DNA from 4 places in the Cellulomonas sp. ICMP 17802 genome. Region 2 is predicted to be linked to each of the others. Evidence: predicted binding sites of a transcription regulator. Region 2 holds the regulator's gene; each other region holds the start of a gene.
What was found. The regulator LexA, encoded in region 2, represses DNA repair genes until DNA is damaged. The targets are predictions, from matches to a motif close to TCGAACANNTGTTCGA.

Region 1 (7,289 bases), on a different contig from region 2:
CAGCTGGTCCTGCAGGCGCTGGCCGCGCGCGGGCTGACGACGCTCGCCGTCGAGGACCCGGGCGACCGCGACTCCCACGCGCTCGCGGCGGACCTGGGGCTGCGCGTCCTGCCCGTGCCCGTGGACCGCGACGGGATCGACGTCGAGGCGCTGGCCTCGACCTCCGCGGGCGCGGTCCTGGTGACGCCCGCCCACCAGTCGCCCACCGGGGTGCTGCTGGGCGCGGAGCGTCGTCGGGAGCTGGCGCAGTGGGCGAGGTCGCGCGGGGCGACGATCCTCGAGGACGACTACGACGCCGAGTTCCGGTACGACGACCAGCCGGTCGGCGCCCTCCAGGGACTCGCGCCCGACCACGTGGTTCTGCTGGGCTCGGTGAGCAAGTCGCTGGCCCCCGCGGTCCGCCTCGGGTGGGCGCTCTGCCCGCCGGACCTGGCCCCGGACGTGGCGGGTCGCCGGGAGCGCGCCGACCGCGGCTCGCCGGTGCTCGATCAGCTCGCGCTGGCGCGGCTGGTCCGCGACGGGCGGTACGACCGGCACCTCCGGCGCATGCGCGCGCGGTACGCCGCGCGGCGCCGGGTGCTCGTCGACGCGCTGCACGACCACGTGCCGGGCGTCGAGGTGTCGGGGCTGGCGGCCGGCTTCCATCTCGTCGTGACCCTGCCGACGGCGCGCGGCGAGCAGGAGATCGTCGACGCCGCCGCGGCGCGGTCGGTCGGCCTGCACGCGATGGGGCGGTACCGGGCGGCCGACGGGGACGGAACGGCGCGGCTGGTGCTCGGGTTCGGGAACGTGCGGACGTCCGGCGTCCCGGACGCGGTCGCGCGGATCGCGGACCTGCTGCGCTGAGGGGTTGACGCGCCGCATCGGTCGGCTTACGTTGAAGCCGTCGCTTAATTAAGGAGTTGCTCACATGCCCGCTCGGGACGCTCTCAGCGTGGTGTTCGCCGCGCTCGCGGACCCGACCCGGCGGGCGATCCTCACGCAGCTCTCGCAGGGTCCGACGACCGCCGGTGAGCTAGCCGCGCCGTACGCCATGAGCCGGTCCGCGGTATCGCAGCACCTGCGGGTGCTCGAGGAGGCGGGGCTCATCGAGCGCACGGTCACGGCCCAGTGGCGAACCTGTGCGCTGCGCACCGAGCCGCTGGACGAGGTCGCCACCTGGGTCGACGGTCACCGCCGGCACTGGGAGGAGCGCTTCGACCTGCTGGACGAGCGACTGCGACGGAACCGACCGACCCGAGAAGAGGCAGACCATGACTGAGAAGAATCCGACCCTGGAGAAGGCCTTCACCATCACGCGCATCTTCGACGCGCCGCGCGCGGAGATCTGGCGCGCGTGGACCGACCCGGACGAGGCTGCGGCCTGGTGGCACCCGCGCGGGCTCGAGACGCCACGCGACTCGGTGCGGCTCGACGTCCGCCCCGGCGGCACCTACGCCTACACGATGGTCGCGCCCGACGGGTCCTCGTACCCGACTGCGGGGACGTACCGCGAGGTCGAGGAGCCGTCGCGACTCGTGTTCACCTGGGCGCAGCCGGGCGACCCCGACGAGCTCGCGCCCGTGATCACCGTGACGCTCGAGGATCTCGGTCAGCGGACGCGCATGGTGTTCCACATCGACGGCATCGGTGGGCAGGCCGGTGACGAGGATGTCTACGACGGATGGGACTCGGCGTTCGGCGTGCTGACGGACCGGCTCGCCTGACGCTCGCCGTCGCAGCGCTGAGGCGTCCGTCGTCGTGCGGACGCCTCAGCGCTGCTCGCGGCGCAGGGCGACGACGACCACCAGCGGCCAGAGGGCCTGCGCGCCGGCGACGGCCCGCTCGGTGAGCCCGGTCGCGTCGCCGCCGGCCTGCAGCTCGCCGACGAAGGCGGCGAGCAGCCCGACCAGCGCGACGGACGCGCCGACGCCGACGGCCGGCCGCAGGATCCCGGTCGCGCCGCGGCGCCGCGAGAACGCCGGCCACAGGGCGAGGGCGCCGAACCCGATCCCGGCGGCGATGCCGTGGGCCGTCGGGTAGGCGTCGACGGGGAGTGTCGCGACGGCCAGCGTGGCGGCCCCGCCGAGCGCGTGCAGCAGCCGGGCGGCGCGGGGGACGGGTCGCAGGCCGGTGGCCGTCACCAGGTGCGCGACGCCGGTGATCGCGAGGCCGGCGGTCATGATCCACGGGTCGGTCGCCGTCGAGGCGGCGAGCGCGCTGATCGTCTCCTGCACCGGGTCGAACGAGGGCTGCTGCGCGGCCGCGAGGGTCCAGCCGCCGATCATGGCGACGGGCGCGGCGATCGCGGACGCGAGCGCCCAGCGGGGGACGTCCATGGAGGGGCTGCCTTCGGCTCGGTGCTGTCGGAGACTGGGGTTCGTGACCGACCACCCCGGCGGACTGGTCGTCGAGGAGCACTTCGACGGCCCCGACCTCGATCCTGCCCTGTGGCTGCCGCACTACCTGCCGGCCTGGAGCTCCCGAGAGCTCACCCGGGCGTCGTACGAGCTGCGCGACTCCTGCCTGCACCTACGCATCCCGCCGACGCAGGGGCTCTGGTGCGCCGACGACCACCGGCCGCCGATGCGGGTCTCCGGCGTCCAGTCGGGGAGCTGGTCCGGGCCGGTCGGCGAGACCCGCGGGCAGCAGCCGTACCGGGACGGGCTCGTGGTCCGCGAGGCGCAGGAGACGTTCCGCGGCTGGACGCCATCGGGCGGCCGCATCGAGCTGCGGGCGCGCGCCGTGCTCTCGCCGCGGTCGATGGTCGCGTTCTGGCTGGTCGGGCTGGAGGACGAGCCGTCGCGGTGCGCGGAGATCTGCGTGATGGAGATCTTCGGCGACGCGGTCCGTCCCGGGTCCGCCGAGGTCGGCGTCGGCCTGCACGCGTTCCGGGATCCCGACGTCGTCGAGGACTGGGCCGCGGTGCGGCTGCCGATCGATCCGGCCCAGTTCCACACGTACACGGTCGACTGGACCGTGGATCGGGCCCAGCTGCTGGTCGACGGCGTCGTGGCGCGGACCTGCGCGCGACCCCCGACCTACCCCATGCAGCTCATGCTCGCCGTGTTCGACTTCCCCGAGCGATCGGTGGGTGACGACGCCGACGCCGTGCCCGAGCTCGTCGTCGACAGCCTGCGCGGGTACGCCTGCGGCTGAGCGCTGCCGCCGTTCGGATGGTTCCCGTGACTCGTCGCGCACAGGCACTCGAATCACGCCCGCGGGTAGTCCGTCGCACGGTATAACCGAGCCTCCACCTGCTCCGATGCGCTGTCTGCGCTCTGCCCTTTCCGCCTTCCCCGCCGACCGTGAGGACTCCGACGCGTGCTGATCTTCTGGGTGATCGCCGGCGTCGCCCTGGTGCTCCTGGTCCTGACCGTGACGGTCGGCGACTTCCTCGACCCGGCCCTCGACAGCCTCGACTTCACCGGCGGCTACCTCTCTTCGACCGTGGTGCTCTCGTTCCTGGCCACGTTCGGCCTGGTCGGCGGGCTGCTGCTGTCGACGACGGACGTCAGCGCGTTCGTCGCCGCGCTCGCGGGAGTCGTGGCCGGGGCGGTGGTCGGTGCGGGCGCGGGCGTGGCCACCCGCGCCCTGACGCACGGGCCGACGGCCCACCAGATCACCAGCAGCGACTACGTCGGCCAGGCGGCCACCGTGACCACGTCGATCCCGGCCGACGGCCTCGGCCAGATCTCGCTGGTGGTCGCGGGCCAGAGCACCGCGCTGGCGGCCCGCGCCGACGAGCCCGTGCCCACCGGGTCCGGCGTCACCGTCGTCGCCAACCTCGGGCCGGGCGTCGTCAAGGTCAGCTCGTCCCCGTCCCACACCCTCTAGGAGCTCGTCGTGCTGCCTGACAGCTGGTTGCCCGTCCTCGCCGTGGCCGGTCTGGTCCTCGTCGTCCTCGTGGTCGGCATCGCGATCGCGAAGCGGTACCGCGTGGCCAAGCCCAACGAGGCGTTCATCGTCACGGGCCGCAAGGGCAAGACGTCGGGTGACCTGTCGGGCCAGAAGGTGGTGACGGGTGGCGGCGTGTTCGTGCTGCCGTTCGTGCAGCAGCTGTCCGTGCTCGACATGTCGTCGCGTCGCATCACGGTCGAGGTCAACGGCGCGCCGTCGTCGCAGGGCATCGCGCTGAACGTGTCCGGCGTGGCCATCGTCAAGGTGCACAACGAGGACGTCTCCATCCGGGCGGCCGCGCAGCGGTTCGGCAGCCAGCAGGAGGAGATCGACAGCTTCACCACGAACCAGCTCTCGGGCGCGCTGCGCGCGATCGTCGGCAACCTCACCGTCGAGCAGGTGATCCGCGACCGCGAGTCGTTCTCGCAGCAGGTGCTCGAGTCCGTGACCGGGTCGCTCAGCGCGCAGGGGCTGAGCCTCGACGCGTTCACCATCCAGGAGGTCACCGACCACGGCGGCGGCACCTACATCCTCGACATGGGCCGCGCGTCCGCCGCCGCGATCCGCCGGGAGGCCGAGATCGCGGAGGCGGAGGCCCGCCGGTTGTCGGAGGAGAAGCGGATCGACTCCGAGACGCAGGTGGCCAACTACCAGCGCGCGCTCGACCTGCGCCAGGCCGAGATCCTCGCGGAGACGGATCGCGCGAAGGCCCTCTCCGCGTCCGCGGGCCCGCTCGAGGCGGCGGCCCGGCAGCAGGAGATCCTCGCGCAGGAGGAGCTCGTCGCCCAGCGGCAGGCGGCCCTGACCGAGCGCCAGCTCGACACCACGGTCCGGCGCCCCGCCGACGCCGAGCGCTACCGGCTCGAGCAGCAGGCCGAGGCCCAGCGCATCACCGCGGTCAAGGCGGCCGAGGCGGCGAAGGCGGAGAACGAGCTGCGCGGTGCCGGTGAGCTGGCGCTGCGGTCCGCGCAGGCGTCGGCCACCAAGCTCGAGGGCGAGGCCGAGGCCGCCGCCGTCCTGGCGCGCGGCAAGGCCGAGGCCGAGGCGCTCCAGCAGCGGGCCGAGGCGTACAAGGAGTTCAACCAGGCCGCCGTGTTCGACCGGCTGCTCGACACCCTCCCCGAGATCGCCAAGCAGCTCGCCGCGCCGATGGGGAACATCGACAACCTGACGGTCGTCTCGACCGACGGCGCGTCTGCGCTGCCCAAGGCCGTCGCGGGCAACTTCCTGCAGCTGCAGGAGCTGATCAAGTCGACCACCGGGCTCGACCTCACGCAGATCATCGGGCAGCTCACCGACTCGTCGACGGTCGTGGTGCCGGCGAAGGCGAGCAACGGGGTTCCGACGACGGCGGTCTGAGCGGATCGGGCCGCCCGCCCGTCGGCCTGGACGTCGAGCCGCCCACAGCCCACGCGCCGAGGATCGCCGTCCACGACTGCATTGCTCGCCGGCGGCGATGTCGGACCCTCTTCGTACATTTGTGCGAACGGAGCGGGTGCGCGACGAGGGAGGGCAGCGGTGACGGCGATCCTCGAGTCCGGTGTCGTCCCGGTCGACGACCTCGTCGACAGCCCCTGGCCGGAGTGGATCGACACCGCCGAGCCGTGGGAGCCGGTGGCGGAGGTCGTCTGCCCGGACGTGCCGGAGCCCTACGTGCCCGATCCGCTGCCGGACTTCAGCGTGCGGGTCCTGGTCCCGTTCTCGGACGGGCTCGGCGACGCCACGGTCCCGATGCTCCCGGACTTCCCGGTGCTGAATCACCGACTCCCGGTCGCGGCACTCGCCGGGATCCTCGAGTCGGTCGAACCGGCCGACCTGCGGGGTGCGCACCTGGTCAACGCGATCATGGGGTGGGAGCAGGCGATCTGCGCGGCGCAGGCCGCCCAGGCGGAGCTCGTGCGTGAGCTCGCGACGCAGATGGGCGCGAACGCGCTCAGGGACGCCGGCGACGAGCTGGCGTCCGCGCTGGTGTGCACCCGCCAGGCGGCAGAGCGGATGGTCGTGCGCGCGGTGCAGGCGGCCGAGCACCCGCCGCTCTCCGACGCGTGGTCCGCCGGGCTGATCGGCTCCCGCAAGATCGACATCATCCTGGACGAGGTGGCGGTGGCCGACCGGGCCTCGGACGTCGTCGCGGATGCCCTGGACGCGGCCGGCGAGCTCACGGCCCCTCAGCTCGCCCGGCACGTGCGGGCTGCCGTGATCGGGGCGGATGCAGCCGCCGCCCAGCGTCGCGCGGCCAGGGAGCGAGCCGATCGGCGCGTGGAGCTCACCCCGGCGCGTGACGCGATGGCGTGGATCGGGGCGTACCTGCCGGCCGACCAGGCGCTGGCGGTGTTCACGACCGTGGACGCCCTCGCCGGCACCACCCGGGTCGACGGCGACCCGCGCACCGCGGACCAGCGCCGGGCGGACGCGTTCGCGGACATCTTCGTCGGGATCCTGGAGCGTCAGACGACGCCCGACGGGACGCCGCTGCCCACCCGCGGCGGCCAGCGGGTCGCCGTCCAGCTCACCGTCGCGGCGACCACGCTGCTCGGCCTCGACGAGGCCCCGGCGTACCTCGGATCCTTCGGGCCGATCCCCGCGTCGATGGCGCGCGAGCTCGCGCAGGACGGCACGTGGCGCCGGGTGCTGACCGACCCGGCGGGCCAGGTGTGCGAGGTCGGTTCGGTCGCCTACCGGCCCGGCGCTGACCTCACCCGGCTGGTCCAGGCGCGCGACCAGACGTGCACGTTCCCGGGGTGCCGCCAGCCGGCCGTCCGCTGCGACCTGGACCACCGGGAGCCGTACGACCACGGCCGACCGGGCGACGTGCAGACCTGCGAGGCGAACCTCCACTGCCTGTGCAGGCATCACCACCAGGCGAAGACCGAGGGTCGGTGGAAGGTGACCTACGACCGGGCCACCGGCGAGTCCACCTGGACCAGCCCTCTGGGCATCACGCACGTCCGGCGCCCGCAGCCCGTCCTCTCGGCGGCCCCGGTGGGCGCGCGTCGACCGGAACCTCCTCCGCCGGCTCCCCGCGACCGAGGCGACCCACCGTTCTGACGGGGTGACGACCCCGTTCGCCGGGGTTCCGGCCCTGGCGTCGACCGAGCCGTCCGTGCCGACCGAGCCGTCCGTGCCGACCTAGCCGACCGTGCCGACCTAGCCGACCGTGCCGACCTGGCCGACCGTGCCGACCTGGCCGACCGTGCCGACCCAGCCGACCGTGCCGACCTGGCCGACCGTGCCGACCGAGTCGACCGTGCCGACCGAGTCGACCGTGCCGACCGGCGGCGTGCGCCTGCGTCGTGCTGGCTAACCGCGCTCGTCGCGCGCGAGCACCTACCCTCGACCCATGACCGTGCTCACCAGGAACAATGTCGTGCTCTCGGGGGTCGTCGGCGCTCCGCCGATGGTGTTCGCGC
Region 2 (7,289 bases):
TCCGGCACCGTGACCGACGCGGAGATCTCCCTGCGCGAGCTCGCGGCCCTGGCCGAGACGGCGGGCTCCGAGGTGCTCGACGGGCTGCTCCAGCGCCGGCAGAAGCCGGACCCGGGCACCTACCTCGGCTCGGGCAAGGCCTCCGAGCTGGCCGCGCTGGTCGCGAGCCTGGGCGCGGACACCGTCGTCGTCGACGGCGAGCTCGCCCCGTCCCAGCGGCGCGCGCTGGAGGACATCGTCCGCGTCAAGGTCATCGACCGGACCGCGCTGATCCTCGACATCTTCGCCCAGCACGCCAAGTCCCGGGAGGGCAAGGCGCAGGTCGAGCTCGCGCAGCTCGAGTACCTGCTCCCGCGCCTGCGCGGCTGGGGCGACTCGATGTCACGGCAGGCCGGTGGCCAGGTCGGCGGCGCCGCGGCCGGCATGGGCTCGCGCGGACCCGGTGAGACCAAGATCGAGCTCGACCGGCGGCGGATCCGCAACCGGATGGCCAAGCTGCGCCGCGAGATCGCCGCGATGGAGCCGGGCCGCGTCACCAAGCGGGCGTCGCGCAAGAAGCACGCCATCCCGTCGGTGGCCATCGCGGGCTACACCAACGCGGGCAAGTCCTCGCTGCTCAACCGGCTCACCCACGCGGGCGTGCTGGTGGAGAACGCGCTGTTCGCGACGCTCGACCCGACGGTCCGGCGCGCCGAGACCGTCGACGGGCGGATCTACACGCTGGCGGACACCGTCGGCTTCGTCCGCGCGCTGCCGCACCAGCTGGTGGAGGCCTTCCGGTCCACGCTGGAGGAGGTCGCGGACGCGGACCTGATCCTGCACGTCGTCGACGCCTCGCACCCCGACCCGGAGGGCCAGATCGCGGCCGTCCGGCACGTGTTCGCCGACATCCCGGGCGCCATGGACGTGCCCGAGATCATCGTCCTGAACAAGGCCGACCTGGCCACGCCCGAGGCGATCGCCCGCCTGCGCTCGCGCGAGGTGCACTCGATCGTCGTGTCCGCGCACTCGGGCGAGGGCATCGACGAGCTGCAGGCGCTGGTCGCCGACCAGCTGCCGCGGCCGGGCGTCGCCGTCGACCTCGTCGTCCCGTACCACCGGGGCGACCTGGTCAGCCGGGTGCACGAGCACGGGGACATCGAGGCCGAGGACCACACGGCCGACGGGACGGCCATCCGCGCGCGGGTCGACGCCGGCCTGGCGGCCGAGCTGCAGGCGGCGGCCCACCGTCCGTGAGCGTCGTCGGCCGCCACTAGGCTGACGCGGTGCCAGACGCCGACCCCTCCGTCGAGACGCTGCTCGACGTCGCGGTCGAGGCGCTCGGCGGTGTCCGCCGCGACGGCCAGCACCAGATGGCCGTCGCCGTCGCGGAGACGATCGAGAAGGGCGAGCACCTGCTGGTGCAGGCCGGCACGGGCACGGGCAAGTCGCTCGGCTACCTCGTCCCGGCGCTCCGCCATGCCGTCCTGGAGAACGAGCACGTGGTCGTGTCGACCGCCACGCTCGCGCTCCAGCGCCAGATCATCACGCGCGACCTGCCGCTCGTCGCCAAGGCCCTCGAGCCGCACCTGCCGCGGACGCCCTCGATCGCGCTGCTCAAGGGCTGGCACAACTACCTCTGCGTGCACAAGGTCGCCGGCGGCTACCCGGAGGACGACGCGGGGACGCTGTTCGACCTGGGCGAGCACGCGGGCGCGGCCGAGCACCCGGCGCCGGCCCGGACGGGGGCGACCGGACCGTCCGAGAGCCTGGGCGAGCAGGTGCTGCGGCTGCGGGAGTGGGCCGACGAGACGGACACCGGAGACCGCGACGACCTGGTGCCCGGCGTCACCGACCGCGCCTGGCGGCAGGTCTCCGTCACGTCGCTGGAGTGCCTGGGCGGCAAGTGTCCGATGCTCGCCGAGTGCTTCCCCGAGAAGGCGAAGGCCGCGTCGCGCGAGGCGGACGTCGTGGTGACCAACCACGCGATGCTCGGTATCGCCGCGTCGGGGTCGCCCGGGGTCCTGCCCGAGCACCAGGTGCTGGTGGTCGACGAGGCGCACGAGCTGACCGACCGCGTGACGGCGCAGGCCACGTCCGAGCTGTCGGTCGCCACCATCGAGCACGCCGCCCGGCTGGCCCGGCGGCACGGCGGCATCCCGACCACGGACCTCGACTCGGCCAGCCAGGCGCTGGCGACCGTGCTGGTGGGGCTGCCCGAGGCCCGGTTCCGCGACGGCCTGCCGCCCGCCGCCCGCGACGCGGTGGCGAGCGTGCGGGACGCCTCGCGCGCGCTGCTCAGCGTGCTCAAGCCCGAGACCGGGCCGAACGCGCCGCCCGAGGGCGGTCGCAAGATGGCGCAGGCGACCATGCTCGCGCTGCACGAGGTGGCCGACCGGATGGCCGCCGACCCCGACGACAACCGGCACACGGTCCTGTGGTGCTCGCGCAGCGAAGACCGCCGCGGCGGCATGCTCACGCGCCTGTACGCGGCCCCGCTGGCCGTCAACGGGCTCATCCGCACCCACCTGCTGTCGGGTCGGTCCGGCGTGCTCACATCGGCCACGCTCGAGCTGGGCGGCTCGTTCGACCCGATCGCGCGCGCGGTCGGCCTCGAGGTGCGCCCGGACGCGGAGCCCGTGGGACCGACCTCGCTGGGCGGGGAGCAGACGCCGGCCCCCAGCGGTCAGCCGTGGCACGGGCTCGACGTCGGCAGCCCCTTCGACTACCCCAGGCAGGGGATCCTCTACCTGGCGCGGCACCTGCCCAAGCCCGGCCGCGAGCCCGCGACCGACGCGCAGCTCGACGAGATCGCCGAGCTGGTCACCGCCGCGGGCGGGCGCACGCTCGGGCTGTTCTCGTCGCGGCGTGCCGCCAACGCCGCCGCGGCCGCCATGCGCGAGCGGCTCGACGTGCCGATCCTGGTGCAGGGCGACGACCAGCTGCCCACGCTGGTCTCGCAGTTCATCGCCGACGAGCCCACGTGCCTCTTCGGCACCCTGTCGCTCTGGCAGGGCGTCGACGTGCCGGGTGCGACCTGCCGGCTGGTGCTCATCGACCGCATCCCGTTCCCGCGGCCCGACGACCCCGTCAGCTCCGCGCGGTCGGACGCGATCGAGGCGGCCGGCGGCAACGGCTTCCTCGCGGTCTCCGCCACGCACGCCGCCCTGCTGCTGGCCCAGGGCGCCGGCCGCCTGATCCGGACCAGCGAGGACCGGGGCGTCGTCGCGGTGCTCGACCCCCGGCTCGCGACCGCCGGCTACGGCAGCTTCCTCACGCGGTCGCTGCCCGACTTCTGGCGCACCACCGACCGCGCCGTCGCCGTCTCGGCGCTGCGGCGGCTCGCTGCGGCCGGATAGCCTCCAGGAATGACCGAGAGCCTGGACATGGAGGACGTGGGCCTGGCCCCGTCGCGGACCGCCCGTCGCACGTCGAAGCTCGCGATCGTGGGTGCCGGGGCCGTCGGGTCGACCATGGCCTACGCCGCGCTCATGCGGGGGGCGGCGCGCTCGGTGGCGCTGTTCGACATCAACGCCGCCAAGGTCGAGGCCGAGGCGCTCGACCTCGGGCACGGCATCCAGTTCATGCCCATGGCCCAGGTGGTGGGGTCCGACGACATCGCCGTGTGCGCCGACGCGGACATCGTGATGTTCACGGCGGGCGCCAAGCAGAAGCCCGGGCAGTCCCGGCTCGACCTCGCGGAGGCCACGATCGGCCTGGTCCGCAAGGTGCTCCCGGCGCTCGTCGACGTCGCGCCCGACGCGGTGTACGTCATGGTGACCAACCCGGTCGACGTCGTCACCTACGCCGCCCTGCAGATCTCGGGCCTGCCGCCCACCCAGCTGTTCGGGTCCGGCACGGTGCTCGACTCGTCGCGCCTGCGGTACCTCATCGCGCAGCACACGGGTGTCGCGGTGCAGAACGTGCACGCGTACATCGCGGGGGAGCACGGCGACACCGAGCTGCCGCTGTGGGGCTCCGCGAGCATCGGCTCGGTCCCGCTGCTCGAGTGGACCGGCCCGGGCGGCTCGTCGTTCACCCCCGAGGTGCGCGAGCACATCGCCGCCGAGGTGGTCGGCTCCGCGTACCGGATCATCGAGGGCAAGGGGGCGACCAACTACGCGGTGGCCCTGGCGGGTTCCCGCATCATCGAGGCCGTGCTCAAGGACGAGGGCCGGGTGCTGCCCGTCTCGTCGCTGCTGGACGACTACTACGGGATCAGCGACGTCTGCCTCTCCGTCCCGGCGATCGTCGGGGCGCTCGGCGTCGGCAAGCGGCTGCCCGTGCCCCTCTCGGACGACGAGCTGGCCGGCCTGCGGAGCTCCGCGGACGCCGTGCGCTCGGTGGCGCGGCAGTTCGGGTTCTGAGCCCGGCGCGCCGGACGGCACCGTGTCCGGTGCCGTCCGGCGTCCCCCGCGGTGCGTCCGCAGGCGTCAGAGGCTGCGCAGCACGCTGACGACGCGGCCGAGGACCGTGGACTCGTCGCCGGGGATGGGCGAGTACGCCGGGTTGTGCGGCATCAGCCACACGTGGCCGTCGATGCGCTTGAGCGTCTTGACCGTCGCCTCGCCGTCGATCATGGCCGCCACGATCTCGCCGTTCTCCGCCACCGGCTGGCGACGGACCACGACCCAGTCGCCGTCGCAGATCGCCGCGTCGATCATGGAGTCGCCGCTGACCTTGAGCAGGAAGAGGTCGCCGTCGCCCACGAGCTGGCGGGGGAGCGGGAACACGTCCTCGACCACCTGCTCCGCGAGGATCGGCCCGCCCGCCGCGATCCTGCCGACGACCGGCACGTACGACGGCGCCGGCATGCGCTCGCCGTCCGCCTGGTCGGGGAAGCTCGACCGGCTGCCGTCCGGGGCGGTCCAGGTGCCCACGCCGCGCGAGTCGTCCGCGTGCACGACCTCGATGGCCCGCGGGCGGTTGGGGTCGCGCCGCAGGTAGCCCTTGCGCTCGAGCGCGGTGAGCTGGTGCTTGACGCTCGACGGGCTGGTGAGGCCGACGGCCTCGCCGATCTCGCGCATGCTCGGCGGGTAGCCGCGGGACTCGACGGACGACCGGATGGTGTCGAGCACGAGCCGCTGGCGCGCCGTGAGGCCGTCCGGGCCCGGCGCGCCGTCCGGCAGCGCGTGGACCGTCGCCAGGTCCTTCTCGGGCTGGGACGTGTCCCGTGAGTCCGTCACTGCGCTCCTCCTCGGTCCGGCGGCCGCCTCTCGGCCTGATCCGCCACGGCACTGCTGCTGCTCTGCTGCTCGAGCTCCCCGTCCCACAGGCCCCTGACCTGCGCCGACGGGTGCTGCCCGCGGTCGTGTCAGTGGCTCGTGGTGCGCTTTGCCTGCATCGCCAGCCTAGGGATGTCGGGACCGAAGATCAAACATCTGTTCGATCGTGTCTCGACAGTGTCGGTGGATGCTGGTAGACATCGTACAGACGTTCGACGAACAGGCGTTCGACGATCAGCACCACCCCGGGCCACCGGGCCGAGCAGGAACGAGAGACGTGATGAGCGCGATGGTGATGGGACCGGCGATGCCGAGGATCTCGACCTCGAGCGCCCGGACGGTGGGCCGCCGAGCTGAGGGCCTGCGCGCGGTCGGCGCGGGGTCGGTCGCCGACCGCCGGGCCGAGGCGCGTCCGGCGGCGAGCGCGCACCTGCGGCTCACCACCCGGGGTCGCGTCGTGCTCTGGGTCCTCGCCGCGAGCCTCGTCGCGCTCGTCACGCTGCTCGGCAGCCGCGCCGCCGCCGACGGCCCGGCCGGTGCGCAGGAGGTCGTGCGGCACGTGGTCCAGCCGGGGGAGACGATGTGGCAGATCGCGGAGACCGTCGCCGGGCCGTCCGACGACGTCCGGGACGTGGTGTTCGACCTCGTGCGCCTGAACGAGCTCCCCGACTCCGGCCTGATGGCCGGGCAGGTCATCGTGGTGCCGGCCGGGTAGTGCCGGCGAGGGTGGACCCCGACCGCGGGTGAGCACGGCTCGCGGTGGTGTTGGCCGGGCGGCCCGTCGTGCGAGGTTCGGGCTGGTCGTTCGCCCACGGCGAGGGGCCTTGCACCGCTGGGGGGCGTGGCCTAGCGTCACGGAGGCGTTCTCGAGACGCCACCGCCGCGGGTCGACGTCCCGGCCCGGCGCGCCAGCTCGAAGGGGATCACGGTGCACTGTCCGTTCTGCCGTCACCCGGACTCGCGGGTCGTGGACTCGCGCACCTCGGACGACGGGTCGACCATCCGGCGTCGCCGCCAGTGCCCGCACTGCAACCGGCGCTTCACCACGGTGGAGACCGCGAGCCTCTCGGTCGTCAAGCGCTCCGGTGCCACCGAGCCGTTCAGCCGCGAGAAGATCGCGGGCGGCGTGCGCAAGGCGTGCCAGGGACGGCCGGTCAGCGAGGACGACCTCGCGCTCCTGGCGCAGAAGGTCGAGGAGACGCTGCGCGGCGCGGGCTCGGCGGAGATCGACGCCTACGAGATCGGCCTCGCCATCCTGGGGCCCCTGCGCGAGCTCGACGAGGTCGCCTACCTGCGCTTCGCCAGCGTCTACCAGGCCTTCGACTCGCTCGAGGACTTCGAGGCGGCGATCACGGTCCTGCGGGCGGAGCGCGAGGACGACGGCGACGCCGACGACGACGGCGCCGCCCACGAGGGCGCCGAGGCAGTCGCGGAGCCCGCCGACGAGGGCGCTCGCACCAGCTGATACGGGTTGGGCGTCGCGCGGCGACAGCACGTAGGTTCGTCGGGTGCTTCCTACCGACCTCGAGCTCCTCCACGTCCCCGGCGCGCCCGCCGTCCTGCCCGACGGCAGCCGCGCCATCGTCTCGGTCGTCCGCCCCGACCTCACGGGCGACGAGTACACGGGCCACCTCTGGTCCGTCGACCTCGTCGGCGACCAGCCGCCCCGGCCGCTGACCCGGGGCCACCTCGACACCGCGCCGGACGTGTCGCCGGACGGTCGGTGGGTGGCGTTCCTGCGGTCGGAGCCCGAGGGCAAGCCGCAGGTCCACGTCGTCGAGTCCGCCGGGGGCGAGCCGTTCCGGCTGACCGACGCGCCGCTGGGCGCCGCGGAGCCGCGGTTCTCGCCGGACGGCACCCGGATCGCCTACACGGCCCGGGTGCCCGAGCCGGGCCGGTACGACGCGGACGGCAAGCCCGGGTCGGAGGACCCGCGGCACATCACGGAGCTGAAGTACCGCGCGGACGGCATCGGGTTCGTGCGGGACCGGCCGCAGCACGTGTTCGTCGTCGACGTGCCCACCGATGGCGAGCGGCCGGCGTCGGTCCCCGAGCCGGTGGCGCTGACCGCCGGGCCGGTCGGCG
Region 3 (7,289 bases), on a different contig from region 2:
TCGGCGACGTACGTGACGCCGGGCAGGCTGAGCGAGCCGTACCCGTGGCTGTCGACCGCGCCCGTGTATGGCGCGAACATCGGCGGCAGGCCGGCCGCGCACGAGGCGTCGAGGTCGCGGAAGGAGTAGGAGACGCCGCCGTCGGGGTTGGCGCCCTGCTCGTAGGCCAGCAGGTCGGCCAGCACGCGGACCTGGCCGTCGGGCGAGCGACGCTTGAGCACCGACGACGAGACCTGCGTCTGGTCCCCCACGCGCTCCGCCCAGGTCACCGAGCCGAACAGCGTGGACACGGCCGCCACGTCCACGCCCGGGGACGAGGACAGCTCCTCGGGCGCCTGGCCCGGCGGGATGCGCACGACGGACCCGCTGAACGCCTGGCCCACCACGAGGGCGCCGCGCTCGTCGACCGCGAACGTCAGAGGTCCGGCGAGGTGCTCCGCGACCGTCGTCGGATCCCCCGCCGTCGGCGGCTTCGGGCCGTGGCCGTGGCCGGGGTGCCAGCCGCGAGCCAGCCCCTGCGTCGTCGCGTCGCGATGACCGAACCCGCCTGTGTCGGTGGCGGACGCCGGCAGCGCGGCGACGAGCAGACCTGCGGCCGCGAGCGATGCGACGGCGATGGACCTGGTGACCCTCATGCTTCCTCCTCGTCGAAGAAACACGCCCGGATCTCGCGGGACATTCGCCCCGAATCGGACGTCGGTCCACTATGTCCCCGCTGTGAGTCGGCTGTCCATGTCCCGGCACGGCGACGGCGGGGAGCCGAAGGGGAGGCTCCCCGCCGTGCGTCCCGGGTCTACTGCGGGCTGAGCGTGAACGCCGAGCCCGTCGAGGCGGGCTCGACGTCGAGGCGCTGGTCGGCCAGGGTCACCGAGGCCTCCGGGTCGACGTACACGCGGGTCGACCCGTCCGTCACCACGTCGTCGCCGGGCATCGGCTCGGGCACGAGGGCGAGCTCGTAGCCGCCGGCCTCCTGCTGGGCGATGCGCAGACCGCCGGTGTCGTCGGGCAGACCGGCCTTCTCGGTGAGCGTGTGGACGGCGGTGCGGGCACTGTCGGTCAGGGTGAGCACGACGGCTCTCCTTCCGTTGCCGGGGGCGCCACCCGTGCGGGCGGCTCGTCGGACGCCTCTACCGTGTCCACGGACGGGCGGGTGTCGCAACTCGGGGTCCGCTGGGCGAGACCCCTTAGCCTGCGCGCCTCGCGGCGCTAGCGTCGGGACCATGCCGATCCCGCTGTGGGTCACGCGGGTCAACCGCCGGGTGACCAACCCGGTCCTGGGGACGGTCTCCGACCGCGTCCCCCCGCTCGCGACGCTGCACCACACCGGACGCCGCACCGGTCACCGGTTCCGCACGCCCGTGTTCGCGTTCCCCTCGCGCCGGGGCGTCGTCATCGCCCTGACCTACGGGCCGGACGTGCAGTGGCTGCGCAACCTCGAGGCCGGCGGCGACACGCGCCTGGTCCGCCGGGGACGGGTGCTGGCGCTGTCCCACCCGCTGCGGCTGCACGGCGAGGTCGGGGCGCGGCTGATGCCGACCGTGATCCGATGGGGCCTGGGCCTGCTGCGGGTCGACCAGTTCGTCGAGCTCGTCGCGACGCCGCTGCCCGACAGGAGGAGACATGGTGCGTGAGGGATATCCCGCGGCGAGCGTCGAGGAGTACCTCGACCTCGTCCCACCCGACCAGGGCGCCGCGCTGCGCGTGGTGCGCGACCGGCTGGTGGCCGTCGTGCCCGATGCGGAGCAGGTGATCTCCTACCAGGTGCCGACGATCAGGTACCGCGGCGCCGGCCTGGTGGCCCTCTCCGTCGCGAAGGAGCACTGCAGCCTGCACCTCATGAGCCCGCCGCTGGCGCGGTCGCTGGCCGGGACCCTCACCGAGGGGCGCCTGTCGGGCGCGACGCTGCACTTCGACGCCGCGACGCCGCTGTCCGAGGCGACCGTGCGGCTCGTCGCGACCCGCCGGATGGCCGAGGTCGACGCCCGGCTCGACCACTGACGTCCGCCGTCAGCGGCCCGACGGCGAGAAGTGCTGGTAGTCGGTCGGGGAGGCCCAGTCGCCGCCCCACTGCCAGCCCACGCTCGCGAACGCGCGCACGACCTCGTCGTCGGCGTGGATCACGCCCGGGGCGTCCGGCCGGTCGGCGAACTCCCGGCCCGCGTCCGGTGCGACCGACCCGCCCAGGACGTACGGGTTCTCGACCGGGTTGAGGTCGATCGCCCGGCCGTACGCGTGCTCCGACCAGCCCGTGCCGCCGGTGATGGCCCGGCAGTTGAAGGCCGACGTGTTGTCCGCGGCCATCGACGCGTCGTCGCTCGCGCCGAAGTCGTCGACGAGCCGCAGCGAGCGGACCGGGTAGCTCGCGTCGAAGAGGGCGTGGAAGACGGTCACGACGTCCTCGGCGGCGTCCGCGTGGACCACGAGCTCGCCCTGCACCGCGGCGCCGGCGAAGTCGCGGTAGGTGACGGTGACGTACCGGAGGTCCTCGAGCGGCACCGGGCAGCCGGGTCGCCACGAGGCCCTCATCCGGTCGGCCAGCTCGAGGGTGATCGGCGAGATCGTGGACGTGAACGCCGGGGCCAGCGCGACCACCGGCGGCTCGTCCGCGGCCGGCACCGGCGGTGCAGTGACTGGTGCGGGCGCGCTGGACGGCGTGCTGCTCGGTGCGGACGCGCGGCTGGGTGCCGACGACGCGCAGCCCGCCAGGGCCACGACGACGGCGACCATCGCCACGACGGCTCGTCCCACCCCGCCACTATCCCGCGGTCACACCACCCCGCGGCGGTTGCCGACGATTCCCGACGACACCGTCGTGCCCGCCCACATCGCCGGATCGGTGCAGCCCTCCGCGCAGTGCATGCCGCACGTCGGGCACACCCAGAGCGTGTGGTGCCGGTCCACCGTGCACCCGCACGTGACGAACCGCTCCGACGGGCGACCCGGCCCGCTCGTGGTCCAGCGGTGGCCCGCCGGGCAGCCCGGCGGCGGCACCCGCACCCAGCCGCGTGGCGTGCGCTGCCACTTCGACCAGTCGATGTCGCGGACCATCGAACTAGTGTACGAACGGCTCCGGTTGCCTTGCCTGCGCGCGGGGTGTTCGTCCTGGTCAGGGGTGAATGTCAGTGGTCAGTCGTACACTTGTTCGATAGCAGGGTCGGGTGGTGAGCGGAGGTGGTCGCGGTGACGGCGGTGCTCGAGCGTCCGTTTGTCGATGACCTCGCCGTGGACGCGACCCGTGCCGTGTCCGCGGGCGCGGTCGACTCGCTGACGCCTCCCTCCGCTTCGGGCTGGTCGACGGGTTCACCGGTCCCTTCGCCCGCGCTGGTGTGGGCGGATTCGGGTCGGGGTGCGCGTCCGGGTGCGGCGCCCGAGCCGGTGCCCGGTGCTGCGGTGGTGGACCTGGCGGCGGTGGAGGAGTTCCCGCTGCCGGTGGACCTGGCCGCCCTGGTGGCGATGCTGGTCTCGATGCCGGTGGCGGAGGTGTCCGGGGCGGCCCTGGTGAATGGGGTCGCGGCGTGGCGGCAGGTGATCGCGATGGCCCAGGCGGCCCAGGCGGGGTGGGTGCGCGAACTGGTGGCGCGCACGGCGATGGATCCGTTGGTGCGGGTGGCCGATGAGGTGGCGTGCGCCCTGGTGTGCACCCGGCGCCTGGCCCAGGACCTCGTGCTGCGCGCCGACACCACCGCCAGCCACCCGGTGCTGGCCGACGCGTGGGCGGCCGGTGGCATCGAGGCGCGCAAGATCGACGTGATCCTGACCGAGGCCCAGGCCGGCACCACCCTGGGCAGCGCGGTGCGGGACGCGGTGATCGACGACGCCGTGCAGCGTGCCGGGGACCTGACCGCCCCGCAGCTGGCCCGGCACGTGCGCGCCATGGTCCTGGCCGCCGACCCGGACACCGCCGAGAAGCAGCGGCTGGCCGCCCGCGACCGGCGCGGGGTGGTCCTGGACCCGGCCCCCGACGCGATGGCCCGGCTGATCGCCTACCTCCCGGCCGCGGAGGCCACCGCGGCGTTCACCGCGATCGACGCCCTGGCCGGCAACGCCCGGGTGGACGGCGACACCCGCACGGTGGACCAGCGGCGGGCGGACGCGTTCGCGGACATCTTCACCGCCATCCTCGACCGGCAGACCACCCCGGACGGCACCCCGCTACCCCGCAAGCACGGGCAACGGGCCGCGCTGCAGGTCACCGTCGCCGCGTCCACCCTGGCCGGGCTGGACGACCACCCCGGGTTCCTGGGCTCCTACGGGCCGATCCCGGCCCAGGTCGCCCGCGAGCTGGCCCAGGACGCCACCTGGCGGCGCATCCTGACCGACCCCACCGGACAAGCCTGCGCCGTGGACACCCACACCTACCGACCCGGCGCCGACCTGACCCGCACTGTGCAAGCCCGCGACGTGACCTGCACCTTCCCCGGCTGCCGCCAACCCGCCACCCGCTGCGAAATCGACCACCGCACCCCCTATGACCACCACCGGTCAGACCACGAGCAGGGCCTCGAGCCTCAGACGTGCGCGGCGAACCTGCACGCCCTGTGCAAGCACCACCACCAAGCCAAGACGAAACGCTGGTGGCAGGTCACCTACAACCCGACCACCGGGGTCTCCACCTGGACCGACCGACACGGCCTGACCTACGCCCGCCACCCCACCCCCGTCCTGGTCCCCGACCACGCCCTCCACCACCGACCACCCCCACCCCACCCCGGCAACCCACCCTTCTGACACCCGCCACCTGCATCGGTCAGCCACAGGTTGGCCAGGCGCAGCACACCCCTGAGCCGATCACCCGCAGCACACCTCTGAGCCGACCGCCGGCATCGACGCGTCCGCCGACCGCCACCGCGCGCTCCCGCACCATCGCTCGCGCGCAGGCGGTCGACGGCTTCAGGATCGACCGGCGGCTGTCGACGGCTTCGGGATCGACCGCGGCTGTCGGTGGCTACCACCAGGATGGGGCGATGGACGAGGACGATGCTCGGCGGTCGGCGCTCGCGCTGCCCGAGGTGTCGGAGCGACAGAGCTGGGGGCGGCCGGCGTGGTTCCACCGCAACCTGGTCGCGCGGATGTGGGACGACGACCGGCTCACTGTCCGGGTCGAGGACGACGGGGAGCGGCTGGCGCTCGTGGAGCAGGAGCCGGACCTCTACTCGACGACCGACCACCACGCCGGCACGAACCTGGTCCTCATCACGCTCGAGGCCGCGGACGACGTCACCCTGCGCGCGCACCTCGCGGAGTCCTGGTGGTGGGCGGCTCCGCCCGTGCTGCGTCGCCGGTACCCGCAGCTGGGGCCGACGCACGACAGCTGATCCGTCAGGTGGCGTCCGGACGCGGTCCGTACATGATCAGCGCGACACCGAGCAGGCAGACGAGCGCGCCGGTGACGTCCCACCGGTCGGGCTTGAAGTCGTCGGCCACCATGCCCCACGCCAGAGACCCGACGACGAAGACCCCGCCGTAGGCGGCGAGGATGCGACCGAAGTGCGCGTCGGGCTGCAGGGTGGCGACGAACCCGTACAGACCCAGGGCGACGACGCCTGCACCGATCCAGGCCCAGCCGCGGTGCTCGCGCACGCCCTGCCAGATGAGCCACGCGCCACCGATCTCGAGGAGCGCCGCGGCGACGAACAGCACGATCGACCTGGTCACGGTCACGGGTCCTCCAGGCAGGTCGAGGGCTGGTCGCGAGGCAAGGCGAGAGCCAGGTCGGGGTGTGCCGAACCTACCCGGGCACCGGCTACGGGATGCGCCTGAGGAGCGCAAAGCGAACCGGCGACCCCTAGACCGCCCCACGGAGAGAACGCGTCGAGCTCCACCACCCCGACGTCCGGGAACCGCGGCCGCGCCCACCGGCCGTCGTCTCACGCGCCGGACCGCCGGGCCTAGGGTCGGACCATGGCGACGACCGAGCCGGACTGGGTCCGGCACGCGATCTGGTGGCACGTGTACCCGCTCGGCGCGGTCGGCGCGTACCCCGGGCCGCCGCCGGGTCCCGAGGAGCACCGGCTGCTCCGGCTGGTCGCGTGGCTGGACCACGTGGTGGCGCTCGGCGCCTCGGGGATCCTGCTCGGACCGGTGTTCGCATCCACCACCCACGGCTACGACACCGTGGACCACCTGCGCATCGACCCGCGCCTGGGCGACGGGAGCGACTTCGACGAGCTCGTCGCGCAGGCGCACAGCCGGGGCCTGAAGGTGCTGCTCGACGGGGTGTTCAACCACGTCGGGCGCGACTCGGCGATCGCGCGCCGCACGGTGGACGCGCTCGAGGGCCGGTCCGACGACGAGGTCTGGCTGCTCCGCGACGCCGACGGCGGGTTCGTCGGCTTCGAGGGCCACGACGCGCTGGTCACGCTCGACCACGAGCACCCGTCGGTCGTCGACTACGTGGTCCGCGTGATGACCCACTGGCTGGCCCGCGGCGCGGACGGCTGGCGGCTGGACGCGGCCTACGCGGTGCCGACGAGCTTCTGGGCGCAGGTGCTCCCGCGGGTGCGCGCCGAGCACCCCGACGCGTGGTTCGTCGCGGAGGTCATCCACGGCGACTACCCGGCGTTCGTGCAGGAGTCGACCGTCGACTCCCTCACGCAGTACGAGCTGTGGAAGGCCGTCTGGAGCTCGATCCACGACGCCAACCTGTGGGAGCTGGCCTGGTCGCTCACGCGGCACGACGAGTTCCTCGAGACCTTCGCGCCCCAGACATTCGTCGGCAACCACGACACCACCCGCATCGCGAGCACGATCGAGGACGCCCGCCACCGGGCGCACGCGGTCGTCGTGCTGTGCACGGTCGGCGGCACGCCCACGGTCTACGCGGGCGACGAGCTGGGCCTCACGGGCGTGAAGGAGGAGCGCGAGGGCGGCGACGACGCCGTGCGGCCCGAGCTCTCCGCCGACGGCCCGGGCCTCTCGGACAGCCCGGTGCTGCGGCTCTACCAGGACCTCATCGGGCTCCGCCGTCGGCACCCGTGGCTGCACCGCGCGCGCACGCGCCAGGTCGAGCTCACCAACACGACGTTCGTGTACGAGGTCCGGGACGGCGACGACGCCCTGCTGGTCGCGCTCAACCTGGCCGACGAGCCGCTCGCCCGACCGGCCGGAGAGGTGCTCGCGGCCGACGACGACACCCGGGGTCGCGACGACGTCGCGCCGCACGGCTGGGCGGTCGTCCAGCCGTAGCCGCGGGAAGGGCGGCGCACCGGTACCCAGCCGGCACGCCGCCCTCCCCTCACCGCACCCCCGGCGGTGGTCCTGCTACCAGGTCGACGGCGCCGGCGGCACCA
Region 4 (7,289 bases), on a different contig from region 2:
GTGCGGATGGCGAACCTGGCGGAGGCGGGCGCGGCGATCACCACCCGCATCGCCGCCCTGGCGGAGTCGGTCGGGCGGCCCGTCCCGGTGCAGGTGCGCGATCCCGACGGGGTGTGGTCGCTGCTCATCCACCCCGACGGCCTGGTCGACGAAGCGCCCGGCCCGCTGGACGACATCGCGCTCGAGGCCGCAGCCGGGGCGCCGGGCGCACCCCCGGCCTCGCCGAGCGAGGTCACCGAAGGCACCGCGGGCTCGTCGGCCGACGAGCCGTCGGGCGACGCCGCAGGTCAGAGCGGGTCCGCGGACAGCTCGAAGGACTCCGACCGCGACAAGCCGACAAGCTCCGGCTCAGCCTCGCCGACCGTCGGAAGCGCCCCTCGCGCCGGGACGGCCGACTCCGTGTCGACGCCGACGGGCGGACGACCGGTGCCCACGACGCCCGGCGCGGGCGTGCCCGTGAGCTCCCCGACCCCTGGCGCCGGCGCCGCGGCCGTGCCGCCGAGCGGGGGTGCGGCAGCGGCTGCCAGCGCGGCGGCGTCGCCGGCTACCCGGCCCGCCACCGAACCGACGACTCCGTCGCCGAGCCGCGGACCGGCCGCGAGCCGCGCCACGTCCGTGGGAGCCTCTGCTCCCGCCGACAGTCCCTCAGCCGCAGGCGGCCTCACCGGCTCCCGGCTGAGCGCTCCGCCGCCCGACCCGTCCCAGCCCCTGCCGACGCTCGACGACCTCCTCGCGGCGCGTCATCCCGCGGCCGGCGGCCCCGCCGAGCACGGGTGGCGGGCCGGTGTCCGCCGCGTGACCTTCGGTGGGATCGCCCCCGGGCCCGGTCGCGTCGAACGGCGCCGTCGCGTCGCCTCGGCGTCGGTGCGTCGCACGCTCGACGGCCCCAAGACCGTCGTGGTCATCAACCCCAAGGGCGGCGCGCACAAGACGACGGCGACCATGCTGCTCGCCGCGACGTTCGGCCTGCAGCGCGGCGGGTACACGCTGGCCTGGGACAACAACGAGACCCGCGGCACGCTCGGGTGGCGTTCGTCGCACGCCGACCACACCCGGACCGCCGTCGACCTGCTCAATGCCCTGCCCGCCCTCGGTTCCGGCGGGACCGTCCGGATCGGCGACCTCGACGGGTTCGTCCGCACCCAGCCGAGCGAGCAGTTCGACGTGCTGGCCTCCGACGAGAACTCCGCCTCGGCCTCGTCCGTCGACGCAGCCTCGTTCTCGTCGCTGCACCAGGTGCTGTCGCGGTTCTACCGGGTGCTCGTGATCGACACGGGCAACAACATGCGTGCCTCGAACTGGCAGGCGGCGGTCGGCGCCGCCGACCAGATCGTCGTCGTCTCGACCGTGCGGGAGGACACCGCGCAGTCGGCCGCCTGGGCGCTCGACGCCCTGCGGGCGACGGGTCACGACGAGGCCGTCCGGCGAGCCGTGACCGTGCTCTCGGCCCCGGAACCGAAGGTCGACAAGGACCTGCAGCGCCGGCTCAAGAGCCACTTCGGCGCCCTCACCCGCGCCGTCCTCGAGGTGCCCCACGACAAGGCGCTCGTCGCCGGTGGGCCGATCGACTACGAGGCGCTCAGCACCACGACCCGCGACGCCTGGCTCCGAGTCACCGCCGTGGTCGCGGACGGCCTCTGACGCCTTCCGGGACGCGGGGGTCCGTCGACGGTTCGCCGTTCATCGGCGGCAGGCGACCGCTGACAAGGGCCGACCGGCGACCGGCTGCTGCGAGGCGTGGCGACCTCCCGGGTCGCGACTGACTCTCCCGCGATCCGGCAGCTGCCGGCGTCGCGCGGCTAGAACGGCGGTGGTCCCGGATCCTTCGCGGTGGCCGGGAGGACGACCGCTCGCCGTCGTGGCTGGCGGTCGACTCGTTCCACCGAGCCGTCGGCGCCGGGCACGACGAGGTAGCGCAAGCCGGCGGGCGTGATCCACTCGAACCGACCCGGGCTGGGCTGGGACAGTCGATGGCCGCCATCTGTCTTGAGTCGGTGGTCGCGTGGGCACACCGGTCCGAGGTTCCCCGCGGAGGTGGTGCCTTCGCCCCCGCTTCCGTGGAACTCGATCGTGTGGTCGAGGTCGCACTGCTCGGCGGTCGCGGAGCAGTGCGGGCGGACGCATCGCTTGTCGCGGTGCCGGACGTGGTCGGCGAGGTCCGCGGGCGGTCGGTACCGGGTCCGGCCCACGTCGAGGACGGCGCCGCTGGTCGGGTCGGTCACCAGCCGCCGCCAGACACCGCCGAGCGCCAGCGCTCGGGCCTGTGTGGCCTGCAGCGGCCCGTAGCCGTCGAGCTCGGCCGGCTCCTCGTCGAGAGCGAGCAGCGTCGACAGGGCGACCGTCACGTTCACCTGGATCCTCGGTCGTCGTACCCGGACCCCGGTAGGTGCTGCGTCGGCGGTGTCGGCGTCGCTCTCGTCGTCATCGATGGCGGCAGAGCGGCTGTCCGGGTGCGGTGCGGCCTCGACACGGCAGCCGGTGCGGCCGGTCAGGATGTCCACGAGGGTGTCGGCGCGGAGCTGGTCGAGGGTGCGCGGGTCGGCGGCCGCGCGTGCGGTGCGGGCTGTGGCCTCGAGGACGGCATCGATCTCGACCGCCGACTCCGCGGGCAGCACCGCCCACAGCCCCGCCATGCCGTCGGGCAGTCGTCGGGGGCGGTCGACGCGACGGGCCGCGCGGGCGACGCGGTGGCGGACGTCCGCATCGGCGGGGGAGAGGGTGACCAGCGCCCGCTCGACGTCGGTGGCGAGCTGGCTCGGGGTGCGTACCTCAGCGCGCGGCAGCACCTCCGCCTGCACGGCGTCCGCGAGGTCGGGCGCGGCGTTCCAGAGCCGGTCGATGAGCACGAGGGCCTTGGGGGTATCGATCTCGCCGGCCGCCAGCGCGTCCGCCGTCGCGAGCATCGCGCCGGTCAGGGCCCGGCCGTTGCGCACGAGCTGGGCGCCCGCTCGTCGCGACCAGGCGAGCCGCATCGCGATCTCGTCGCCCGCCGTGCACGACAGGTCCGTCCTGGTGGCCTGGTACGGCCACGAGGGATTCATCGACGCCCGCCCGGCCAGCGATGCGGCGGCGCGCGCGCTTCCGAGGAACACCCACGACGCCAGCCGCTGCCACGCGGCGACGACCTCCGCCAGCTCCTCGTCCGAGAGCGTGTCCCGGTCGATCGACTCGAGGACGATCGCGAGCTCCGGCCCTGCTGGGGTGAGCGCCACGTCCGTAGGACCGAACGCCGGTCGCCTCAGGTGGTCGTCGGGGTGCTCGACGACGTCCGCCTCGTCGATCCACCGATCGCCGTCGAGGACCGCCAGGGACTTCGACAGTGCGAACCAGGGATCGTCGCCGAGGATCTCCGAGGTCGCCGGGTCAGTCACCGACGAGTGCTCGGCCGGGGCGGCGGCGCGGTCCGGGCAGATAGCGGCACCCGACGACCACGAGCCCGGGGGTGGTGGTGAAACGGACGAATCGAACATACGTACGAATCTACCGTCCGCCGCGGACGCGTCAGGTGGCGTACGGGAAAGGTTGTGGACAGCGACGACAACGTGGGGGCTGTGGGCGGCTCGGCGCCGGACGGTCGAGAACGCACGAGACCGAGAAGGGGCAAGAATCCCCAGCCGCACGAAACTCCGCACCCGGTGGTGCAAGAACCGGAGTCCACGCGACAGAGTGCAGGTGTAGGCCTTCGCCCGACCGACAACGACCACCTGGGAGCACCGTGCCGTCGCGGACACCGAGTACGCCGGACCTCGAGCCGGACGACCCGCCGCTCGACGACCGGCCGGAGGAGACCGTCGACGCGGATGGCGTCGCCGATGCGACGGCCGGTGCCACCCCGGCCGCCGCGGCGCCCACCGACACGACAGCCGAGGCAGTCCCGATCACGGTCGCGTCCCACGGGGCCGTCCCGGACGCCACCCACGACGCCGTCTGGTTCGAGGCCGTGGTCCGCGCGCACGCGTCGGCGGTGCACCGCTTCGTCGTCCGCCGGGCCGGGCGGGACGAGGCCGAGGACCTCACGGCGGACGTGCTCGCGGTGGCGTGGCGCCGGCGCGAGGACGTGCCGCACGGCGCCGAGCTGCCGTGGCTGTACCGGACGGCCGGCTTCGTCGTCGCGAACCACCGTCGCAAGGGTCGCCCGGTGCCGGTGGGCGACCTCCCTGACGAGATCGACGCCGACGATCCCGCGACGCGCGCGGTGCAGGACGAGCGGGTGCGGGAGGTGCTCGGCGGACTCGGCGCCCGGGACCGGCAGATCCTGCTGCTCAACGCGTGGGAGGGCCTGACGGGCGACGCGCTCGCGGAGGTGCTCGGGATCGGTCGCGGGGGAGCCGACGCCGCGCTGAGCCGCGCCCGTGCGCGCCTGCGCGACGCCTGGGCCGCAGCGGAAGCCTGAGCGGCAGCTCTGCAAGACGCGGTCGGGCCTGAGCGGCAGCGCCGCAAAGACGGGCCTGAGCGGCAGCGCCGCAAAGACGGGCCTGAGCGGCAGCGCCGCAAAGACACGGTCGGGGCCAGAGCGGCAGCGCCCGCAAGACGCGGCCGCGCCCGCAGGCAGCGGAAGCCCGCCGGCCGCCGCCTGCAAGCCCGGCCCGGGTCGGCACACAAGTGGGGTAGAGAGCACCGCACCCCCCGACCCAGGAGGCAGGACCGTGAACGACAGCACCGAGCACGAGCAGCCAGAAGGCACCGACGACGTCGCGTTCGCCCGGCTCCAGGCCGCGGACCCGGCGGCGGGCAGCGAGCCGGACCTGGCCCGCCTCACGGCGGCGATCACGGAGCGGACGGGCGTCGAGCTGGGCGGTCCGACCGACGAGCTCGCCGCCCGTCGCAACCGCCGCGCCCCGCGCTGGCTGCAGATCGCCGCGGCGGTCGCGGGCGTCGCGGTGATCGGCGGGGGCAGCTACGCGTACGGGCTCAACAACGCCCCGGAGACGGTCACGGCCTCCCCGGCGATGTCGCTCGCCAACAGCGGCGGCGGACGGGACGCCGCGGCGCCGGAGTCGGCGTCGATGGCGGCCGGCGGGGGTGTGGCCTCCGACCAGTCCAAGCTCATGTACCCCTGGTACGGCGGGCGCACGGTGTTCACGGCCAGCGGGCTGTCCACCGAGGGCGGGTCGGGCAAGGCCTACGGCTTCGACGCCGCGGGCACGTTCTCGCAGGAGACGCTCGTCGCCGCCGCCACCGCTCTCGGAGTGACCGGGCAGCCGCGGCAGGAGTACGGCTCGTGGTCGGTGGGCGCGACGGACGGCACCGGTCCGTCGGTGTCGCTGTCGCCGGACGGCCTGGCGAGCCTCTCGTACTACGACCCGACGCGGGACCCGTGGAACTGCTCGCGCTCGGCGGAGGACTCCATCCAGGCGCCCGGGACGGACTCGGCCGGCGGCGGCGTCGCGGTGCCCGAGCCGGCCGGCACGCCGGAGTGCACCACGGCCGGTGCGGCCCCGACGGGGGACGCGGCGGTCGCGCAGGCCGCCGACGTGCTGAAGTCCCTGGGCATCGACACCTCGGGCTACCAGCTCGCGGCGACGACCGACCCGGGCAGCCCGCAGGTCACCAACGTCACCGCCACCCAGGTGGTCGACGGCCAGCAGACCGGCGTCACCGCGAGCGTCACGATCGTCGCCGACGGGGTCCAGTCGCTGTACGCCCCGCTCGCGCCGATCGTCGACCTGGGCGCGTACGACGTCGTCAGCCCGACGGAGGCCGTGGCCCGGCTGGGCGACCCGCGGTTCGGCATCTCGGGCGGTGGCGGCGTGATGCCGCTCGCGTCCGAGGGCATGAAGGTGGCCGACGACTCCGCGGCGATCGCCCCGTCCGACGAGCCGACCGTCCCGGCGACGCCGACCGCGGGGAGCCCGCTGGCGTGGCCCGTGCAGCACGTCACGCTGGTCTCGTCCCGCCTCGGCGTCGCGCTCACCACGCTGCCGACGGGGGCCTCGGTGCTGGTGCCGACGTACGAGCTCGCCGACGCCGACGGCATGACGTGGAGCGTCATCGCGGTCGTCGACGACCAGCTGGACTTCTCCGCAGCGGGCTGACCCCGGAGGTCCCGCGGAGAGAGCACGAAGGCCGGCCGGCGTCGGAGGGACGCCGACCGGCCTTCGTCATGCCGCATCGCAGGACCGACCAGCGCGAGCCCGCGACCATGTGATCAGCGCCGTCATCGGCGCTCGTGGGCCCGTCAACGACGTGCTCGCGAGAACGCGAGCCCCGCGACCATGCGATCAGCCGCGCCATCGGCGCTGGTGGGGCCGCCGACGACATGCTCGCGGTCGGTGGTTCCTGCCAGACTCGCCCCCATGGCCGACCGCACCGAGAAGCTGCTCCTGCTGGACACCGCGTCGCTGTACTTCCGCGCGTACTTCGGGGTCCCCGACTCCGTGAAGGCGCCGGACGGGACGCCGGTCAACGCGGTGCGCGGGCTGCTCGACATGATCGCCACGCTGGTCACGACCCACCGGCCCACGCGGCTGGTCATGTGCTGGGACGACGACTGGCGGCCGCAGTTCCGGGTGGACGCCATCCCGTCGTACAAGGCCCACCGGGTCGCGGTCGAGGTGCCCGGCACCACGGGCATCGAGGAGGTGCCCGACACCCTGTCCCCGCAGGTGCCGGTCATCGTCGACGTGCTGAGGGCGCTCGGCATCGCGCGGGTGGGCGTCCCCGGGTACGAGGCGGACGACGTCATCGGCACCTTCGTCGCGCGCGAGGTGGCTCGCGACGAGCGCGCCGCGGTGGACGTCATCACCGGCGACCGGGACCTGTTCCAGCTGGTCGACGACAGCGTCCCCGTGCGGGTGCTGTACACGATCCGCGGCATCCGCGACCTGATGGCCGTCGACCAGGCGCTGCTGCAGGAGAAGTACGGGGTGCCGTCGGGCCAGGCGTACGCCGACATGGCCGTGCTGCGCGGGGACCCGAGCGACGGGCTGCCCGGCGTGCCGGGGATCGGGGAGAAGACGGCCGCGCAGCTCATCCACCGCTACGGCTCGCTTCCCGGCATCCTCGCCGCGCGGGACGCGGGCGACCCCGGGCTGTCGGCGACGCAGAGGCGCCGCCTGGTCGAGGCGGCGGCCTACCTCGAGGTCGCCCCGGCGGTGGTCCGGGTCGCTCCCGACGCGCCCGTGGGGGACGTCGACGACCGGCTGCCGCACGTCGTCGCGGACGCCGAGGCGCTGGTCGCGCTGGCGGAGCGGTGGGGCCTCTCGTCGAGCGTCAAGCGGGTGGTGGACGCGCTCGCGCTGGGCTGAGACCGGCCTGTGTCACGGGATGTGACGCAGCCCGGAGCGGGT

Region 1: the regulator LexA is predicted to act here: its motif matches at 5,350-5,365, upstream of AB5970_RS10535 (HNH endonuclease signature motif containing protein).
Region 3: the regulator LexA is predicted to act here: its motif matches at 3,131-3,146, upstream of AB5970_RS13185 (DUF222 domain-containing protein).
Region 4: the regulator LexA is predicted to act here: its motif matches at 3,463-3,478, upstream of AB5970_RS02445 (HNH endonuclease signature motif containing protein).

What each region holds. Positions count from the first base shown of each region.
Region 1 is NZ_JBGFQZ010000010.1:86,866-94,154, reverse strand. It holds gene AB5970_RS10570 (PLP-dependent aminotransferase family protein) at 1-846, shown strand, start outside; gene AB5970_RS10565 (ArsR/SmtB family transcription factor) at 911-1,261, shown strand; gene AB5970_RS10560 (SRPBCC family protein) at 1,254-1,706, shown strand; gene AB5970_RS10555 (DUF998 domain-containing protein) at 1,752-2,318, opposite strand; gene AB5970_RS10550 (glycoside hydrolase family 16 protein) at 2,362-3,138, shown strand; gene AB5970_RS10545 (hypothetical protein) at 3,304-3,816, shown strand; gene AB5970_RS10540 (flotillin family protein) at 3,826-5,238, shown strand; gene AB5970_RS10535 (HNH endonuclease signature motif containing protein) at 5,398-6,927, shown strand; gene AB5970_RS10530 (alpha/beta fold hydrolase) at 7,220-7,289, shown strand, end outside.
Region 2 is NZ_JBGFQZ010000030.1:32,600-39,888, reverse strand. It holds gene hflX (GTPase HflX) at 1-1,236, shown strand, start outside; gene AB5970_RS16510 (ATP-dependent DNA helicase) at 1,266-3,338, shown strand; gene AB5970_RS16505 (L-lactate dehydrogenase) at 3,348-4,346, shown strand; gene lexA (transcriptional repressor LexA) at 4,413-5,165, opposite strand; gene AB5970_RS16495 (LysM peptidoglycan-binding domain-containing protein) at 5,485-5,919, shown strand; gene nrdR (transcriptional regulator NrdR) at 6,133-6,669, shown strand; gene AB5970_RS16485 (S9 family peptidase) at 6,713-7,289, shown strand, end outside.
Region 3 is NZ_JBGFQZ010000017.1:35,214-42,502, forward strand. It holds gene AB5970_RS13155 (ScyD/ScyE family protein) at 1-635, opposite strand, end outside; gene AB5970_RS13160 (adhesin) at 794-1,069, opposite strand; gene AB5970_RS13165 (nitroreductase family deazaflavin-dependent oxidoreductase) at 1,221-1,631, shown strand; gene AB5970_RS13170 (iron chaperone) at 1,621-1,998, shown strand; gene AB5970_RS13175 (M15 family metallopeptidase) at 2,008-2,748, opposite strand; gene AB5970_RS13180 (hypothetical protein) at 2,767-3,048, opposite strand; gene AB5970_RS13185 (DUF222 domain-containing protein) at 3,391-4,728, shown strand; gene AB5970_RS13190 (MmcQ/YjbR family DNA-binding protein) at 4,965-5,315, shown strand; gene AB5970_RS13195 (YnfA family protein) at 5,320-5,661, opposite strand; gene AB5970_RS13200 (alpha-amylase family glycosyl hydrolase) at 5,902-7,185, shown strand; gene AB5970_RS13205 (glycosyl hydrolase family 28-related protein) at 7,261-7,289, opposite strand, start outside.
Region 4 is NZ_JBGFQZ010000001.1:492,523-499,811, forward strand. It holds gene AB5970_RS02440 (chromosome partitioning protein) at 1-1,641, shown strand, start outside; gene AB5970_RS02445 (HNH endonuclease signature motif containing protein) at 1,800-3,371, opposite strand; gene AB5970_RS02450 (RNA polymerase sigma factor) at 3,716-4,393, shown strand; gene AB5970_RS02455 (hypothetical protein) at 4,647-6,035, shown strand; gene AB5970_RS02460 (5'-3' exonuclease) at 6,297-7,247, shown strand.